One region of the Nonomuraea sp. NPDC048916 genome, then DNA from elsewhere that is predicted to be linked to it. Evidence: riboswitches for the same ligand, from Rfam matches in the RefSeq annotation. Region 1 holds a riboswitch; the other holds the start of a gene.
The links. A riboswitch is a leader RNA that binds a small molecule or an ion and turns the genes downstream of it on or off. The one in region 1 is predicted to bind S-adenosylmethionine.

Region 1 (9,372 bases):
GGGGCCGAGGGTCACCTTGACGGCGTCGGCGAGCTGGTTCATACCGCGCTCGAGACCGCGCCGGGCGTCCTCGTCAAACGCGATCATCTTGGCTGCCATAAGGCTAGACCTCCCAGATACAGGGTGGCTTGCAGAGGACCGAGCCGACGCCCGCGACGGCATCATGCGTAGTCCCGCGTGTTGCGGGCTGCGCATTCGGGCCCGCATCTCCGTTCGGCAGGCCCCATCGTCCCGATCCAGGTGTTGGCACTCACGAACAGAGAGTGCCAACGAATTGTTTAGCACTCTACCCCGTCGAGTGCAAGCTGAAGCCACTCCCACGCAGGTCAGTCGCTACGGCGGGTCCACCGGGACCCGCCGTACCGATCTCGGCGAAAAGCGGGTGGCGGGTTACGCGCGGACTGCGCTGCCGCGCGAACCGCCGTGCACACCAGCTACCTGTCAGACCGCGCGCACCGACTCCGCCTGCGGCCCCTTCTGGCCCTGCGTGATCTCGAACTCGACCCGCTGGCCCTGTTCGAGAGAGCGATACCCGTCCATCATGATGGCTGAGTAATGGACGAATACATCCTTACCACCGTCTACCGCGATGAAGCCGTAGCCCTTGTCCGCGTTGAACCATTTGACGGTGCCCTGCGCCACTTCCGACTCCTCTTACTGGGCTCGCGGATCCCGCCCATTCGTCCGCGAGACCCGCAATCGCCATGACTTATGGTGAAATCAGCCAGACGATCGCCCTCGACCATACCTGTGGTACGGCGTTTGGCAACAGAGTCAAAGCACCAAACTACGCATTTCATCACGTGTCAAGGTAGTTCAATATTGAATTTCCTGGAAAAGCAGAAGGCGCCCGCAACGGGGCGCCTTCCGAACGTGACGAGAGGTCAACCGCCTGCGACGGCCGGGATGATGGAGATCTGCGCACCCTCGGGCGTCGCCGTGTCGAGCCCATCGGCAAAACGGACATCCTCTTCCCCAACGTAAACGTTGACGAAACGACGAATCTTGCCCGATTCATCCAGAATTCGCGCTCCGATCCCTGGATAGTCAGAGTCGAGCTTCGCCAGCACGTCACGAAGAGTCGCCCCTTCGCCACTCACTTCCGCGCCGCCTCCGGTATAGGTGCGCAGAATGGTGGGAATTCGCACAGAAACGCTCATGATAAACCTCGCCTTTCCTGATTGTCAGACAGTCGCGCGGAACGCGTCGAGAGAGGGCCGGATCACGGCCGTGGGCCGGGCGCCGTCGGCGATCGCGTCGAGCGTCTTCAGCCCGTCGCCGGTGTTGAGCACCACGGTCTCCGCCTCCGGGTCGAGCTGCCCGGTCTCGACGAGCTTCTTCAGCACGCCCACGGTCACTCCCCCGGCCGTCTCGGCGAAGATGCCCTCGGTCGAGGCCAGCAGCCTGATCGCCGCGACGATCTCGGTGTCCGTGACGTCCTCCACGGCGCCGCCCGTGCGGCGGGCGATGTCGAGCACGTAGGGGCCGTCGGCGGGGTTGCCGATGGCCAGCGACTTGGCGATGGTGTCGGGCTTGACCGGCTGCACCACGTCATGACCGGCCTTGTAGGCGCCGGACACGGGCGAGCAGCCGAGCGCCTGGGCGCCGTAGATCTTGTACGGCCGATCCTCGACCAGCCCGAGCGCGACCAGCTCCTTGAAGCCCTTGTCGATCTTCGTGAGCTGGGAGCCGGAGGCCACCGGGATGATGATCTGCTCGGGCAACCGCCAGCCGAGCTGCTCGGCGATCTCGTACGCGAGCGTCTTGGAGCCCTCGGCGTAGTAGGGCCGCAGATTGACGTTGACGAAGCCCCACTTGTCGCCCAGCGGGTCGCCGATCAGCTCCGAGCAGAACCGGTTGACCTCGTCGTAGCTGCCCTCGATGCCGATCAGTCTGCCGCCGAACACCCGGGCCATGGCGATCTTGGCCTGCTCCAGGCCCGCGGGGATGAACACGCAGGCGTCGAGCCCGGCCCTGGCCGCGGCCGCCGTCACCGCGCCCGCCAGGTTGCCCGTGGAGGAGCAGGACAGCGTGTGGAAGCCGAAGTTGCGCGCCGCCTCGACGGCGATGGCGACCACCCGGTCCTTGAAGGAGTGGGTGGGATTGCCCGAGTCGTCCTTGACGTACAGCGACTTGATGCCGAGCGCGCGGCCGAGGTTGCCGGCCTTGACGAGAGGGGTCCAGCCCGGGTTCATGTTGGGCTTCTCGGCGACGTCGGCTGGGACGGGGAGCAGCGAGCGGTAGCGCCAGATGTTGGCGGGGCCCGCCTCGATGCCGGCCCGGGAGACGGCGCCGAAGGAGTAGGCCGCTTCGAGCGGCCCGAAACACTCCGGACAGGCGAAGCTGGGACCGAGGGGGTAGCGGGCGCCGCACTCGCGGCAGGAGAGAGCGCTGGCGGGACCAAAGTCGAGCGACATGAAGCGAGGCCTTCCCTCATCTTCGCCCGCGGCCACCCTGACCGCGGACCGGAATTGGCACCCTGTCCCGGTCGGCCTCGCCAGGTCGCGAGTCGAAAGCCGGGAGGGTTGCCGGGGCTTCGCAGGGCCGGTCCCTCCGCCCCTCTGGATGAGCAATATGCAGTTGTTGGTACGGACTCTACCTGGCCAGGCGGCCGAGCTGACCCTCCGTCTCAGGAGATGAGACGGCCGGTCTCACCTGTAGTCTTCGCCGAGCGCCGCCTGGACGTACTTGCGGGCCTGGTGGATGCGTGACTTGGCGGTGCCGAGCGGAATGCCGAGATGCTCGGCCACCTCGTTGTAGTCGAGCTGGACGATGTCGCGCAGCACCAGCGCCTGGGCCAGATCGGGCTTGTCGGCCTCCAGCGCCTCCATCGCGTCGAGCAGGTCGAGCCGCGACCCGGCGATGACGCTGACCCGGCGCGCGTCGGGCTTCTGCATGGGCAACTCGTCGGAGCTCTGCTCGGCCGCCCTGCGCTTGAGCGACCGGTAGGTGGTGCGCGCGCAGTTGGCGGTCACGATGTGCAGCCATGTGCTGAACCTCGCGCGTCCCTCGAAGCGCCCGATGTTGCGCGCCACGGCGAGCAGAGTGTCCTGCGACGCCTCCTCGGCGTCCTGGCGGTAGGGCAGGATCCGGGCGCAGTGGCGCATCACATCGGGCTCGATCCGGCGCAGGAGCTCGCCGAGTGCGCGATGATCTCCGGCAGCGGCGGAGCGGGCCAGGTCCTCGGTTAGCTCATCAAGCGCCATAGCTGGGATCCTATGGTCGGAGGGAGCTTAAATGAACAGCGTCCTGGTTGCCTCGAACCGAGGCCCCGTCTCGTTCACCGTCTCCGAAGGCGGCGTTCTGACCATGAAACGTGGTGGCGGCGGCCTGGTGTCCGGACTGTCCGGAGTGACCAAAGAAGTCGGAGTGCTGTGGGTATGCGCCGCCCTGACCGATGGCGACCGCAGCGCCGTGCGACAGGCGCCGGGCGGCCGCCTCGACCAGGCCGGCTATGACACGGGCGCGCTGCGGATGCTCGACATCCCGCCCGCCACGTTCCACCGCGCCTACAACGCCGTGGCCAACTCCACCCTCTGGTTCGTCAACCACCTGCTCTACGACATCCCCAACTCCCCCCGGTTCGGCACCCGGTTCCAGCGCGAGTGGGAGTCCTACCGCGACTACAACGGCGCGTTCGCGCTGGCGCTGGCCGAGGAGGCCGGCCACGAGGCCCGCGTGATGGTTCAGGACTACCACCTGACCCTGACCCCGGCGATGCTCCGCGCCGAGCGGCCCGACCTGCGCATCGCCCACTTCAGCCACACCCCCTGGGCGCCGCCCGAATACTTCTCGCTGCTGCCCGACGACGTCGCCCGCGAGGTGCTGGAGGGCATCCTGGGGGCCGACCACGCGGGGTTCCTCACCGAGCGCTGGGCGGGCGCGTTCATCGACTGCTGCCAGTTCCTGCTGGGCGCGGAGATCGACCGGGCCGCCCGGACGATCACGCACGAGGGCCGCACCACCCGCATCGGCGTGCACTCGCTGGGCGTCGACGGCGCGGCGCTGCGCGAGCGGGCCGGCGAGCCCGACGTCGAGTCGCACATGGCGGCACTGCGTGAGCAGGTCGGCGACCGCAGGCTGATCGTCCGCATCGACCGCACCGAGCTGTCCAAGAACATCGTGCGCGGCCTGCTCGCCTACCGTGAGTTCCTCGCCGCGCATCCGGAATGGCACGGCCGGGTGGTGCACCTGGCGTTCGCCTACCCGAGCAGGCACGACCTGCCCGAATACCGCGAATACACCGCGTCGGTGCTGCGCTGCGCCCAGGAGATCGAGGACGAGTACGCCACCGAGAACTGGGACCCGCTCATCCTCAACGTCGACGACGACTACCCGCGCTCGCTGGCCGCCTACCGGATGGCCGACGTCCTGCTGGTCAACCCGATCCGCGACGGCATGAACCTGGTCGCCAAGGAGGGCCCGATCCTGTCCCCCACCTGCGCGCTGGTGCTGTCCCGCGAGGCGGGCGCGGCGGCCGAGCTGGGCGACGACGCGCTGCTGGTCAACCCCTACGACGTCAGCGGCACGGCCGACGCGCTGTACGAGGCGCTGGTCATGCCGGCGGAGGAGCGCGGGCGCCGCCGTGACAAGCTGGCCGCCGCCGGCACCGCGCTGCCCCCGCAGAAGTGGCTGGCGGCCCAGCTCGATGCCCTCAACTACGATCTGGGATAATTACCCCTTATTCCGACGGGAGCAGCCTGGATGTCGACGGCCGCGGGACGCATCCGGCTCATTCGAGACGCCCCCACCTGGCTGATCTACCTCCAGCTCGGCACATTCGCGACATTCCTCTACGGCCTGAGCGCCGCCCTGCCCCTGCTGCGCCAGGACCAGCAGGTGTCCAACGCCGTCGCCGGGCTGCACGGCACCGCCATGGCCGCGGGCACCATCCTGGCCGGGCTCTTCCTGCCCGTCCTCTACCGCGGGTACGGCAGGCGAGCCATCACCTGGGGCGGCCTGGCCGGCATGAACGCGGGCGTCGTCCTCGTCATGCTCGTCCCCGCCCTGCCCGCCACCCTGCTCGGCTACGGCCTGGCCGGGGCGTTCGGCTCGGCCGCGCTCTACGCCTCGATGGCGGCGTTGAGCGACCACCACGGCGCCGCCGGGCCGGCCGCGATCAGCGAGGCCAACGGGGTCGCCGTCGTGTTCGGCATCGCGATGTCGCTCCTGCTCAGCCTGGTGGCGCAGACGGCGCTCGGCTGGCGGGCCACGCTGCTGCTCACCCCGCTGCTGACCGTGGCGCTGGCGCTGGTCATGGGCCGGGTCTGGATCCCCGCGGAGCGCCGGCCGGAGGCGGCCGTCGCCACGTCGGGCCACCCACGTCCCGGCTGGCGCTTCTACGTGGCCGGCGGGGTGCTGTTCTGCTGCGTGGCGCTGGAGTTCTGCTTCAACCTGTGGGCCGCCTCCCTGTTCGCGGGCAACACCGGGCTGAGCGCGGCGGCGGCGGCCACCGGTCTGACGGCGTTCACCGCGGGCATGGCGGCGGGACGGTTCACCGGCGGGCGGCTGGCCCTGCGGTTGCCGCCCGACCGGTTGTTCGTCGGGGCGCTACTGCTGACCGGGGCCGGCTGGCTGATCTTCTGGCTGAGCTCGGCGCCGCTGCTCGGCTACGCCGGGCTGTTGATCACCGGGCTCGGCGTCGCGCTGCACTTCCCGCTGGCCCTGACCGAGCTGATCACCCACTCGGGCGGCCATCCCGACCGGGCCTCGGCCGTCGCGCCCATCTGCTCCGGGGCCGCGATGGCCGTCGGCCCGCTGGTGCTCGGCGCTCTGGCCGACGGATTCGGCACCCGCCACGCGTTCCTGCTGGTGCCGGTGATCATCGGCCTGGCGATCGGCGGCGTGATCACCGCCAGACCGCGCGCTTGAGCACGCCGGGCAGGCCCGGGGTGTTCCACTGGTCGACGATGAGGATCTTGCTCTGCGGCAGGTACCACTCGCGCTGGACGTACCTCGACTTCACCGTGCCGTTGGAGTAGGAGATGCATCTCGCCTTCCACTCGCGGTAGTGCGCCTTGTGACCGGGGCCGACCTGGCGCAGGCCCTTCACCGCCGCGCCGCCGAGCACCTGTCCCCACTTGCGGTTGTGCGGGCATGGCTGCACGTCGGTCGCCGGGTAGAAGGGCTGCTTGGCGGTGTAGGGGTTGAACACCTCCTGACCGATCTTGATGGCCTTGGGGCCCAGGATGGAGAAACTGTCGCATTCGGGTTGGCGGTATCCGCCTCGGGGGTTGGCGCAGGCGCCGGTGACGACGTAGATCCAGTCGCCCTTGCCGTACACCTTCCAGCCGGACGGCAGGTTGAGCGTGAGGCCGTTGCGCAGGTCGAGCGGCCGGGTGGCGGAGGTCGAGGCGGAGGCGGAGGCGGCGGAGGCGGCGGCGGAGGGCGCCACGAGGACGGCCGCCGCGGCCAGCGCCGCGGCGGTGAGGGTGGTCTTCGTCATGCCGCGACCGTAGTGCGGGGCACTTGCAGGCGGATCAAGAACGGCTGACGGCCGCGGCCAGCTCCCCGAGCAGTGCCACGACCCCGTCGGGCCCGTCCACCACGATGTCGGCGCGGTCGGCCAGCGCGGTCACCTCCGCCGAGCCGCTGCACACGGTCACCCCGGGCAGCTCCGACGCCTTGACCGCGTCGAAGGCGGCCAGGTCACCGAGGTCGTCGCCGACGAACATGACGGACCGGGCGTCGCGTTCGGCCAGGAACAGGGCGAGCGCGTGCCCCTTGTCCATGCCCGGCGGCCTGAGCTCCAGCACGAACCGGCCGGGCTCGACGACGAGCCCGTGTTTCTCGGCGAGCTTGGCCAGCGGCTCACGCAGCGCGGCCAGCGCGCCTTCGGGGTCGGGGGCGCGCCTGGTGTGCACGGCCACGGCCCGGTCCTTGTCCTCGATCACCACGCCGGCCAGGCCGAGCGAGTCGAGCAGCAGCGGGAGTTCGGCCTTGACCCGGGGCACTCCGGGCGGGGGCGGCGGCGCGGAGATCTTACCCCCTTCCCACCGCTCGAACCCGTAGTGGCCCAGCACGACCAGGCCGGGCACGTCGGCCAGACCCGGTCCGAGGTCCAGCACGGTGGTCACGGGCCTGCCGGTCAGGATGGCCACCGCTCCCACGTGCTCGCCCAGCGCGGCCAGGACACCGGGGGCTTCGGGATGGATCGCGGCGGAGGCGGGATCGGGCACGATCGGCGACAGGGTTCCGTCGAAGTCGAGCCCGATCACGGCGCCGGCCGGATCTCTCAAGATCGCTTGAATTCCAGGGATGTTCCTCACGCGGCTGGGGTACCCAGCCGATCAGGGACGCATGCCGAAGCGCCTCGCGGCGCGGTCGCGCTGGCGGGTGGCGCGCAACCTGCGTAGCCGCTTGACCAGCATCGGATCCTGTTCCAAGGCCTCCGGCTTGTCGATCAATTCGCCCAGCAGCTGGTAGTAGCGAGTGGCGGAGAACCCGAAGGTCTCCCTGATGGCCTGCTCCTTCGCGCCCGCGTAACGCCACCATTGGCGTTCGAAGGCGAGGAGCTCGAGATCGCGTTGGGTGAGGGGCTGATGCGATGGGTCGTGGGCAGCACTGTCACCGCTAGCCGGTGCAGTGTCCATGGTTCCTCCTCGAAAGGATGCGCGCGACGATCACGTCACACACATGCGGCCCGCCGCCATCGTAATGTGCCGAGACTGGCTGTTCATGGTGGATCGCGAGACGTACAGTCACCAAGTGTGACCTCTGTCATCACACTTCTCACCGACTACGGGCTCGAAGACGGCTATGTCGCCGCATGTCATGGCGTGATCGCGGGCATCGCTCCCACCGTCCGGGTGATCGACGTGTGCCACGTCGTCCCCTCGGGCGATGTACGACGAGGCGCCGCGATCCTCGCGCAGACCATCCCCTACCTTCCCAGGGGCGTGCACATCGGCGCGGTCGATCCCGGGGCGGGCGGGGCGCGGCGGGCGGTCGCCGTCGAGGCGGGCGGGCGGGTGTTCATCGGCCCCGACAACGGGCTGCTGTCGTGGGCCGTCCACGCCAGCGGCGGGGTGCGGGCGGCGTACGAGATCAGCAACGAGGAGCACTTCCTGCGGCCCGTCTCGCCCACGTTCCACGGGCGCGACGTCTACTCTCCGGTCGCCGCGCGGTTGTGCGTCGGGCTCAAACCGGCCGATCTCGGCCCGGAGCTGCCGGCGTCCAGGCTGGTCTCGCTGCCCGAGCCGACCTCGGTGCTGCGCGAGGGGGCGGTCGAGGGCGAGGTGGTCTCGGTCGACCGCTACGGCAACACGCAGCTGTCGATCACCGCCGGGGACCTGGAGACGCTGGGCGTGCGGGTCGGCGCCATGCTCGGGGTCCGGCTGGGGCGGCGACAGCTGTCGATGCCCTACCGCGAGACGTTCGCGGCGGTGCCGCCGGGCGAGCTGGTGGCCTTCGCCGACTCGGCCGGGCTGATCGCGTTCGCGGTCAACTCGGGCGACGCGGCGCAGCGCCTCGGCCTGCCGCCTGGCGCACATGTCCGTATTGCACCATCACTCTGACACGAAAGCCATCAAAGGGAAATTACACCGCGTATCGGTCTGTTTACCGAAGCTTCGGATTGCCGCGGCGGGCACGTGCCACAATCTCCGGGATCGGGCGTCCCCCTCCTGCCCCCGAGGTCGACGTGTTCCAACTGTCCCGGGCCGTGCTGGTCACGGCCTGCCTGTCCACCCTGCTGGTGATCGGCGCGGCGCCGAGCGCGGGTGGCGATCTCACCACCGAGCGATGGCAGTTGTCCGCGCTGTGGCTGCACCAGGCCTGGCGGCTGAGCAAGGGCCAGGGCGTGCTGGTCGCCGTGCTCGACACCGGGGTGAACGGCCGTCATCCCGACCTCGCCGGAGCCGTGGTCCACGGCCCTGACCTGACCGGCCCGAGCCACGGGCACGGCCGGAGAGGGCACCACGGCACCGCCATGGCCGGCCTCATCGCCGGCCGCGGCCACGACGGCGGGCAGGGAGTGATCGGCGTGGCGCCCGCGGCGCGGGTGCTGTCGATCCGGGTCACGCTGGAGCTCGACGACCCGCTCCGCGAGAAGCGGCCCTCGGCCGGCCACGACGCGCTGGCCCGCGGCATCCGCTACGCGGCCGACCACGGCGCCGCCGTGATCAGCATGTCCCTCGGCGGCGGCAGCGGCTCCTGGCGAGGGTCGGCGGCCGAGCAGCGGGCCGTGCGCTACGCGATCAGCCGGGGAGCCGTGCTGGTAGCCTCCGCCGGCAACGACGGCGACACCACCAACAGGAAGAACTTCCCCGCCGCCTACCCCGGCGTGATCGCGGTGGGCGCGGTCGACAGGCGGCTCAGGGTGACCCGGTTCTCCAACCGCCAGGACTACCTCAGCGTCGTCGCGCCGGGCAC
Region 2 (9,372 bases), on a different contig from region 1:
CCTCGTCGAGCACCGCCCGCGCCGCCGCGAGGACCTTCGACGGCGTGGCCCGCTCCGCTCCCGCGGCCAGGGCCCGGGAGAGCGCGAGCGCCACCTGGCGGTCGGGGGCCGACAGGTAGCGGTTGCGGCTCGACAGGGCCAGGCCGTCGGGCTCGCGGACCGTGGGGGCGCCGATGATCTCGATGTCCAGGTCGAGGTCGGCCACCATCCGCCGGATCATCGCGAGCTGCTGGGCGTCCTTCTGGCCGAAGACCGCGACGTCGGGCCGGACCAGGTTGAACAGCTTGAGCACGACGGTCAGCATGCCGTCGAAGTGGCCCGGCCTGGCCGCGCCCTCGACGATCCGGCCCATCTCTCCGGCGCGGACGCTGACCTGGCGGTCGGGGGCGTACATGTCCTCGGCCGACGGGGCGAACACCACGTCGACCCCCTCGACCTCGCACACCTCCAGATCCGCGTCGAACGTCCGGGGGTATCGCGAGAAGTCCTCATGGGGGCCGAACTGGAGCGGGTTGACGAAGATGCTGACCACCACCTGGGCGGCGCGGGCGCGGGCCTCACGGATCAGCGAGCGGTGACCCTCGTGCAGCGCCCCCATCGTGGGAACCAGGGCGACGGGCCCGTCACCGCGTGCTTTGAGCAGGTCGGTGCGGTTTCGGGCAACGATCAGGTCCATGGGGTGCCTCCGAGGGCGACGGCTGGATCCGTGCCATGCGGGTCACGGTCAGGTCCATATGTTGCCACCCAGGGCGTCGAGCAACCGTTCGGCCTCCTCCGGTTTGAGCAGCCCCGCGGCGAGCGCGCGGTCGGCGGTGAGCCTGGCCAGCGCGATGTAGGCGTCGGCCGCCTCGGGAGCCGCCAGGATGAGCGCGTCGACGTGCTTGCGCACGGTGCCCGCGTCGCCGCGCACGACCGGCCCGGTGAGCGCGGCGATGCCGAGCCTGAGCACGTTGTCGAGCGCCGCGCCGAGCAGCGGGCCGAGCATCCTGCCCGGGTGCTCGACGCCGATGCGCTGCAGCAGCTCGGACGACTCGGCGATGAGCGTGACCATGTGGTTGGCGGCTCCGGCCAGTGCCGCGTGATAGAGGGCCCGGTCGGAGTCGGCGATCCAGACCGGCTCGCCACCCATCTCGATGACCAGGGCCTCGGCGATGGGCCTGAGCGGATCTGGCGCGGTCACCCCGAACGAGCAGCCGGTGATGCGGTTGAGATCGTCGTCTCTGCCGGTGAACGTCATCACCGGGTGCAGCGCCAGCGGCAGGGCTCCGGCCCTGGCGGCCGGATCGAGCACCGACAGCCCGTAGGCGCCGCTGGTGTGCACCACCAGCTTGCCTTTGAGGTCGGCGCCGGTCGTGGCCAGCCCGTTGACGAGATCAGGCAGCGCGTCGTCGGGCACGGTGAGCAGGATCAGCTCCGCGGCGGTGACGACCTGCTCCGGGCGCGTCGGCGTGACGCCGAGCCTCTCGGCGGCCCAGCGTTGCGAGGCGTCCGACACCCCGCTGGCGGCGACGATCCGGTGCCCGGCCTGCGCGAGCGCCGCGCCGAGCGCGGAGCCCACCTTTCCTGCTCCCAGCACGCCAACGGCCAGCCGTGCCGGGCGATCACCTGCGTCCATGACGTCCCACCCCTGTCGACCCGATGGCACTGCCGACCAGCGTAACGACTGTTGGGGACTGCGGATGTGACTGGGGTTTTGCCGCATGTTGAGTTAGTGACATATCGGACAAGGGCAGACAAAAAGGTGCACCCCTGTCGGAAGAGATGAGGAAAGGGGTTCACGCAGAGGAGCGGGCGCCGAGTCCCCGAACCGGACCCGACGCCCGCGTCGTGCGAACCCCTGGAGGTGCGCACCTTGGCCGGCCATCCGCCGACTGACCGGCCGGGAATCGGAGCTCGGGCCGGCTGGACAGGGCCGGTCCGAGCTCTTACGAACGCGTACACGCTAGCGCAATGACGTGACCAAGAGTGTTCGCTCGATAACATCACGTCTGCATTATCGGGTCATGAGATAGTCCAGGAATGTGGCTCACCTGGCGCGCCGCGACACAGCACGCCCTCTACGCCGAAGGCGGCTTCTACCTCCGCGAACGCCCGTCCGGCCACTTCCGCACCTCGGTCGGCGCCTCACCGGCGTTCGCCGAGGCCGTGCTGGCGCTGCTGGTCGAGGTCGACGCCGAGCTGAAGACGCCGCCCGTGCTCGACCTCGTCGACATCGGCGCGGGCGAGGGCGTCCTCGTCAGCCACGTCCTCGACGCCGCCGATCCCGGCCTGCGCGACAGGCTGCGCGTCACGGCCGTCGACCTCTCCCTCCGGCCGGCCGGGCTGGCCGAGTCGATCACCTGGAGCGCCGTCATCCCGTCCGGGATCACCGGCCTGGCGATCGCGAACGAATGGCTCGACAACATCCCGCTCGACGTGGCCGAGCAGACACCCGACGGGCCACACCTCGTCATGGTCAATGTCCGCACCGGCGAGGAACGGCTTGGCGAGCCCATCGGAGCCGCCGACCGCGAGTGGATCGACCGGTGGTGGCCACTGTCCTGCGTGGGCTCGCGTGCCGAGATCGGCCACCCGCGCGACGCGGCCTGGGCGTCGGTGATACAGCGGCTCGCGCGGGGGTGCGCGGTCGCCGTCGATTATGCACATCCTGTGGATAACCGTCCGGCCCACGGCACCCTCACCGGATACCGCGACGGCTCGGTCGTGACGCCCGTCCCCGACGGCACCTGCGACATCACCGCGCACGTGGCCCTCGACGCCTGCGCCGCCGCCGGCGAACGGGCCGGCGCGATATCCACAGCCTTGTCCACACAACGTGACGCGCTGCGCGCCCTGGGGATCACCGGCGCGCGACCGCCACTGGACCTGGCCGGGCACGACCCGAGCGGCTACCTCCGGGCGCTGGCCCGCGCCTCGGAGGAGGCCGAGCTGATCGACCCGCGGGGCCTCGGCGGCTTCGGCTGGCTCAGCCAGACCCGCTAGACGGCGAGGTCCAGGGAGTGCAGGCCGCGGATGACGTAGCCCGGCTTCCACACCGGCTCGGTGACCAGCTCCAGCTTGGGCGCCCGGTCGAGCAGCGCCCCGAACGACTCCAGCAGCTCGATCCGGGCCAGCGGCGCGCCGAGGCAGAAGTGGATGCCCGCGCCGAAGGAGATGTGCGGATTGTCCGTCCGGCCCACGTCGAGCCGGTCCGGGTCGTCGAAGACCTCCGGGTCGCGGTTGGCCGAGCCGAACAGCAGTGCCACCTCGACTCCGCGCGGGATCTCGACGCCGCCGACCTCGAGGTCCTCCAGCACCCACCTCTCGAACATCTGCAGCGGGGTGTCCCACCGCATCAGCTCCTCGATCGCCGTGGGCAGCAGGCCGCGGTCCTCGCGCAGCCGTACGAGCTCGGCGGGGTTTCTGAACAGCGACCACCAGCCGTTGCCCGTCACGTTCACGGTGGCCTCGTGACCCGCGTTGAGCAGCAGCACGCAGGTGCCGATCAGCTCGTCCTCGGTGAGCTCGTCGATCGCGGCCAGCGCGCTGATCAGGTCGTCACCCGGGCGGGCCGAGCGCTCGCGGGCCAGGGCCTTAAGGTAACCGGCGAACTCGTCGGCCGCCCGCACCGCCGTGTGCTGGGCCTCCGGCGACGGGTTGAGCTCGTACATCCCGCAGATGTCGGCCGACCAGGGGCGCAGCAGGTGACGATCGGCCTCGGGGATGCCCAGCATCTCGGCGATGACCGTCACCGGCAGCGGCTCGGCGACCTCGGCGATCAGGTCGCCGCCGCCCTTCTCCACGAACGTGTCGACCAGGCCGCCGGCGATGTCGCGCACGCGGGGGCGCAGCGACTCGACCATGCGCGGGGTGAACGCCTTGGAGACCAGGCGGCGCAGCCGGGTGTGCACCGGCGGCTCGACGTCCAGCATGCCCGCTCTGACCACCCGCCAGAACGGCTCCTGGAACTCCGGCTCGGCCTCCTGGCCGAACTCCTCGTGGCCGGCCACGTGCAGGTAGGAGCGGCCCAGCCGGCGGTCTCGGAGCAGGGTGTTGACGTCGGCGTGGCGGGAGATCAGCCACTGCCCGGTCGGCTCGAAGAAGCTGACCGGAGCCTCACGCCTCAGGTCGGCGTAGACGTCGTAGGGATAAGCCACAAAATCCGGATTCCAAGGATCAAAGCGCACTATTTCATCTTAGAAGGAAGTTCTGCCTGCTTGGAGTGCTTGCTGCGCATCCGGATGTTCAGCAGCTCGACGATGACCGAGAACGCCATCGCGAAGTAGATGTAGCCCTTCGGGATGTGCTGGCCGAAACCCTCGGCGATGAGCAGCACCCCGATCAGCACGAGGAACGCCAGCGCCAGCATCTTGATGCTCGGGTGCTGGTCCACGAACCTGCTGATCGGCCCCGAGGCGAACAACATCACCAGCACCGCCACGATGACCGCCGCCACCATCACGCCGAGCTCGTCGACCATGCCCACGGCGGTGATCACCGAGTCGAGCGAGAACACCACGTCGAGCACCATGATCTGCGCGATCACCGAGGCGAACGAGGTGACGGCCCGCGTCTTGCCGTCCTGGTGCTTGGGCTCCATGCTGTGCCCGATCTCGGTGACGCTCTTGGCCAGCAGGAACAACCCGCCCAGCAGCAAGATCAGGTCACGCCCGGATATCTCGTGGTCCAGCACCTCGAACAACGGCTCGGTCAGCCGCACCACCCACGACAGCGCAAGCAGCAGGAGCAGGCGGCTGATCAGGGCCGCCGCCAGGCCGAGGACGCGTGCTCTGTCGCGCTGCTCCGGCGGGAGCTTCCCGGCCAGGATGGAGATGAAGATGATGTTGTCAATGCCCAGGACGATCTCCAGGGCCACCAGCGTGAAGAACCCTATCCAGATCTGTGGGTCGGCCACCCAGTCCAGCATCTGCCTGCCTCCACGCAATCGGGGGATATCGGGGGTACCAACGAGCCAGGCGACTCAGAAGTTCACCGGGTTGCGATCGAATGTGGCGGGTCGGTTATAGTGCGGGCGTAGGTCATGAGCGCCAGCGCCAAGCCCCGGCTCGCTGGCCGGCAACCCTCGCGTCCGCGGCGGGGTGCCCCGGGTGAAGACCTGGTCCGTCACGAGGTGTGGCGGGCAAGCGCGGGCTCCGTGGCTGCTCCAGGGGTCCGACGGCCCTCAGGAGGTTCGCCGTGTCCACGTTGACGATCTTCAACTCCGTGCCCGCCCAGCCCGCCGAGGCGTCGGCCGACGACGGCCGCCGCCCGATCCCGGCCGTGCTCGGCGCCGGCCTGGAGGTCCCGGTCAGGGGCGGCAGGCTGGTGGGCTACGCCAACCTCGACTACGCGGCGAGCGCCCCCTGTCTGGAGCCGGTCAGCGCGGCCGTCGCCGCCGCGCTCCCGGCCTACTCCAGCGTGCACCGCGGCGCGGGCTACGCCTCCCAGCTCACCACCACCCGCTACGAGCAGGCCCGGCACACCGTACGGGCCTTCGTCGGCGCCCGCCCCGACGACGCCGTGATCTTCACCCGCAACACCACCGACGCCACCAACCTGCTCGCCGCCTGCCTGCCCGCCGGCACGACCACCGTCGTCTTCGACACCGAGCACCACGCCTCCCTCCTGCCCTGGAGGAATGCGGTACGGCTGCCGCCGCCCGACTTCCCCGGAGCGGCCGTACGCGCGGCCGACGAGGCGCTGGCGGCCGTCGACGGGCCGAAGCTGCTCGTGGTGACCGCCGCCTCCAACGTCACCGGCGAGCTCTGGCCGATCGCGGCGCTGGCGCACATCGCGCACCGCCACGGCGCCCGGATCCTGGTCGACGCGGCCCAGTTGGTGCCGCATCGGCGGCTCAACCTGACCGCGCTGGACCTCGACTACGTGGTCTTCTCCGGGCACAAGCTCTACGCGCCGTTCGGCGCCGGGGCGCTGATCGGGCGGCGCGACTGGCTGGCCGGGGGCGAGCCGTACCTGAAGGGCGGTGGCGCGGTGCGTTCGGTGGACGGCGAGCCCGTGTGGCATGACGACCCCGAGCCGCGTCACGAGGCCGGCACCCCCAACGTGCTGGGCGCCATCGCGCTGGCCGCCGCCTGCGACGCGCTCTCCGCCACCGGGTGGACCGCGCTGGTCCGCGAGGAGGAGCGGCTGATCTCCCGGCTGCGCTCCGGGCTCGCCTCGATCGCCGGCGTGCGCGAGCTGTCCCTGTGGGGGCCGGACCACCCGCGCGTGGGCATCGTCTCGTTCACCGTGGAGGGCCACTCCGCGCGGGAGGTCGCCGAGGCGCTCTCCGGCGAGTACGGGATCGGCGTACGGGATGGCAAGTTCTGCGCGCACCCGTTCGTCCGCCACCTGCTCGGCACGCCGGAGCGCAGGAGCCCGGACGGGGTGGGCGACGCGGGAGCCGACGAGGACCGAAGCGGGCACGACCGTGAGCACGACGGTGGCTGCGAGGACGGCACGGCCTCCGCGGTGCGGGCGTCGATCGGCATCGGCAGCACCGAGGAGCACGTGGACCGCCTCGTCGGGGCTCTGCGGGACCTCACCGGCCGTTAGCCGGCTCAGCGGTTGGGCGGGCGGCGTTTCGTCGGCTCGTCGATGATGGCGTCGATGTCCTGCATGTCCTGGTCGCTCAGGTCGCTGCTCGACCTGAACCCCCGGGGCTGCCTGGGCACGTTCGGCGGGCCTGTCGTGGTCTCGCCGGTCGTGGAGGTGGGCCCGGTCGTCGGCGGCGGGGTGCGGCCGGTGGTTTCGCCCGCGGCGACCTGCCGCGCGGCGCGCCTGCGGTGCAGTCCGCCGAACAGGCTGTCGAGGCCGAGCCGCCCTCCGCCCAGCACGAGGAACAGCAGGCAGATCGCGGCCAGCGAGCCGACCAGCTCCCAGCCGCCCTCCTGGACGAACATTCCCTTCGGGGCGTGGACGAAGATGAGCGCGCCGAGGCTCACGATCAGCAACACCAGCGCCGACAGCCGTACGAACAGTCCGAGGATCAGCAGGACGCCTCCCACGATTTCCGCCACGGACGCGAACCCGGCGGCGAGCTGCGGCAGCGGGACCCCCGACTGGGCGAACGCCTGCGTCGTGGCTCCGAGACCGCCCTGCCACTTCTGCCATCCGTGAGCTACGAAGATCACGCCGATCGTCACCCGCGAGATCAGGGCGGCTAGATCGAACATGGATCTTTTCATGGTGATATCTCCCCCCATTTCCGTTTATCCTCCCCATGTCCGACTATGCGATGCACTCCCGTACCGTTCCTTGACCATCCGCTCGGCTGGCCCCCCACCGCGGGCGGTGGCAGCATGGGCCATATGACGGAACGCGTGGTGGGGATCGGTGCGGGCGCCAAGGAGCTGGCGACCGAGGACATGATCCTCAACATCGGCCCGCAACACCCGTCCACACACGGCGTCCTGCGGCTGCGGCTCACCCTCGACGGCGAGCGCATCGCCACCTGCGAGCCGATCATCGGCTACATGCACCGGGGCGCGGAGAAGCTGTTCGAGGTCCGCGACTACCGGCAGATCATCATGCTGGCCAACAGGCATGACTGGCTGTCCGGCTTCGCCAACGAGCTGGGCGTGGTCATCGCCGCCGAACGCATGCTGGGCATGGAGCCACCGGTCAGGGCGGTGTGGGCGCGCACGCTGCTGGCCGAGCTCAACCGGGCGCTCAGCCACCTGATGTTCCTCGGCTCCTATCCCCTGGAGCTGGGCGCGATCACCCCGCTCTTCTACGCCTTCAACGAGCGCGAACGCATCCAGGCCGTCATGGAGGAGATCTCCGGTGGCCGCATGCACTACATGTTCAACCGGGTCGGCGGGCTCAAGGAGGATCTCCCGCTCGGCTGGCTCGACCGGGTGTCGGAGACCGTCGCCGAGACCCGCCGCCGCGTCCCCGACATCGAGGACCTCATCCTGGGCAACGAGATCTTCCTCGCCCGCACCAAGGGCGTCGGCGTGCTCGGCCGCGAGCAGATCATGCAGTACGGCGTGAGCGGGCCCATCGCGCGGGCCTCGGGCGTCGACTTCGACCTGCGCCGCGACCAGCCCTACCTCGCCTACCCCGAGCTGCCCGTGAAGGTCGTCACCCGCACCGCGGGCGACTGCCACGCCCGCTTCGAGGTGCTGCTCGACCAGCTGAAGGTCTCGCTCGACCTGGCCGACTCCTGCGTCGAACGACTCCGCTCGCTGCCCCCGGGTCCCATCAACCAACGCCTGCCCAAGGTGCTCAAGGTGCCGGAGGGCCACACCTACGCCTGGACCGAGAATCCCCTCGGCATCAACGGCTACTACCTCGTGTCCAGGGGCGACAAGACCCCGTGGCGGCTGAAGCTGCGCTCGGCCTCCTTCAACAACATCCAGGTGCTGCGCGAGATGCTGCCCGGGCATCTGGTGGCCGACATGGTGGCCATCCTCGGCTCGATGTTCTTCGTCGTGGGCGACATCGACAAGTGACCCCGGCCGTCCCTCCCCCGCCTCGCGACCGGTACGTCGACTGGCTCCGCGCCCTCAGCCTGATCGTCGTGGTCGTCTGGCACTGGGCGTTCACGATCCTGCAGTGGAAGCCCGGCGGTCCCGAGCCGACCAGCCCGCTCGGCTTCACCTCCGGCCTCTGGATCCTCACCTGGCTGCTGCAGGTGCTACCCCTCTTCTTCTACGTCGGCGGCCACGTCCACCTGCTGTCCTGGAACCGGGCCCACGCGCGCGGCGTCGGCATCGGGGCGTTCGTCTGGCGGCGCATCCGCGCGCTGGCCGTGCCCGCGCTCGCCCTGTCCGGCGTCTGGGTCGCCGTCGGCGCGGTCGTCACCTGGTCATTCCAGGTCGACTGGATGTGGCGGGTGGTGCTGCTCGTGCTCAGCCCGCTCTGGTTTCTCGGCGTCTACCTGGTGCTCATCGCGCTGCTGCCGGTGGCCCTCTGGCTGCACCGGCGCTACGACGTGCTCACGCTCATCTGGTTCGGCGGCGCGGCCCTGGTGATCGACGTGCTGCGCTTCCGCTACGGCGTCGAATGGGTCGGCTGGCTCAACATGATCGTCGTCTGGGGGCTGGCCCACCAGGCGGGCTTCTTCTACGAGCGGATCGTCGCCCTGCCCAGACGCTACGACGCCGGCCTGCTGTGAACGGGACTGTTCGCGCTGTTCGGGCTCGTCTACTCGGGCATCTACCCGGGCTCGATGGTGGGCGTGCCCGGCGACAAGTGGTCGAACATGGCCCCGCCCACCTTCGTCATCGTGGCCCTGCTCATCTTCCAGATCGGCCTGGTCGAGATGCTGCGGCCGTCGATGGAACGCCTCCTGGAGCAACCGGGCTGGCGGCGCGTCAACCACACCATCAACCGCTTCGCCCTGCCGCTCTTCCTCTTCCACACGACCGGCATGGCGATCGCGCTGGG

Region 2: it holds a riboswitch for S-adenosylmethionine, as region 1 does, so the genes downstream of both, AB0C16_RS26625 (aminotransferase class V-fold PLP-dependent enzyme) here and thrC (threonine synthase) in region 1, are expected to answer to the same signal.

What each region holds. Positions count from the first base shown of each region.
Region 1 is NZ_JBEZFS010000057.1:61-9,432, forward strand. Features, by position in the region: gene AB0C16_RS37100 (cold-shock protein) at 442-642, opposite strand; gene AB0C16_RS37105 (MoaD/ThiS family protein) at 885-1,160, opposite strand; gene thrC (threonine synthase) at 1,185-2,417, opposite strand; SAM riboswitch class I at 2,431-2,572, opposite strand; gene AB0C16_RS37115 (RNA polymerase sigma factor) at 2,652-3,206, opposite strand; gene AB0C16_RS37120 (trehalose-6-phosphate synthase) at 3,238-4,674, shown strand; gene AB0C16_RS37125 (MFS transporter) at 4,705-5,871, shown strand; gene AB0C16_RS37130 (hypothetical protein) at 5,849-6,445, opposite strand; gene otsB (trehalose-phosphatase) at 6,480-7,238, opposite strand; gene AB0C16_RS37140 (DUF3263 domain-containing protein) at 7,290-7,592, opposite strand; gene AB0C16_RS37145 (SAM-dependent chlorinase/fluorinase) at 7,710-8,516, shown strand; gene AB0C16_RS37150 (S8 family serine peptidase) at 8,642-9,372, shown strand, end outside.
Region 2 is NZ_JBEZFS010000026.1:56,546-65,917, reverse strand. Features, by position in the region: gene panC (pantoate--beta-alanine ligase) at 1-676, opposite strand, end outside; gene AB0C16_RS26645 (DUF2520 domain-containing protein) at 725-1,615, opposite strand; gene AB0C16_RS26640 (SAM-dependent methyltransferase) at 2,020-2,982, shown strand; gene AB0C16_RS26635 (cytochrome P450) at 2,979-4,136, opposite strand; gene AB0C16_RS26630 (TerC family protein) at 4,166-4,906, opposite strand; SAM riboswitch class IV at 5,017-5,132, shown strand; gene AB0C16_RS26625 (aminotransferase class V-fold PLP-dependent enzyme) at 5,176-6,534, shown strand; gene AB0C16_RS26620 (DoxX family protein) at 6,540-7,166, opposite strand; gene AB0C16_RS26615 (NADH-quinone oxidoreductase subunit D) at 7,290-8,435, shown strand; gene AB0C16_RS26610 (acyltransferase family protein) at 8,432-9,100, shown strand; gene AB0C16_RS26605 (hypothetical protein) at 9,155-9,372, shown strand, end outside.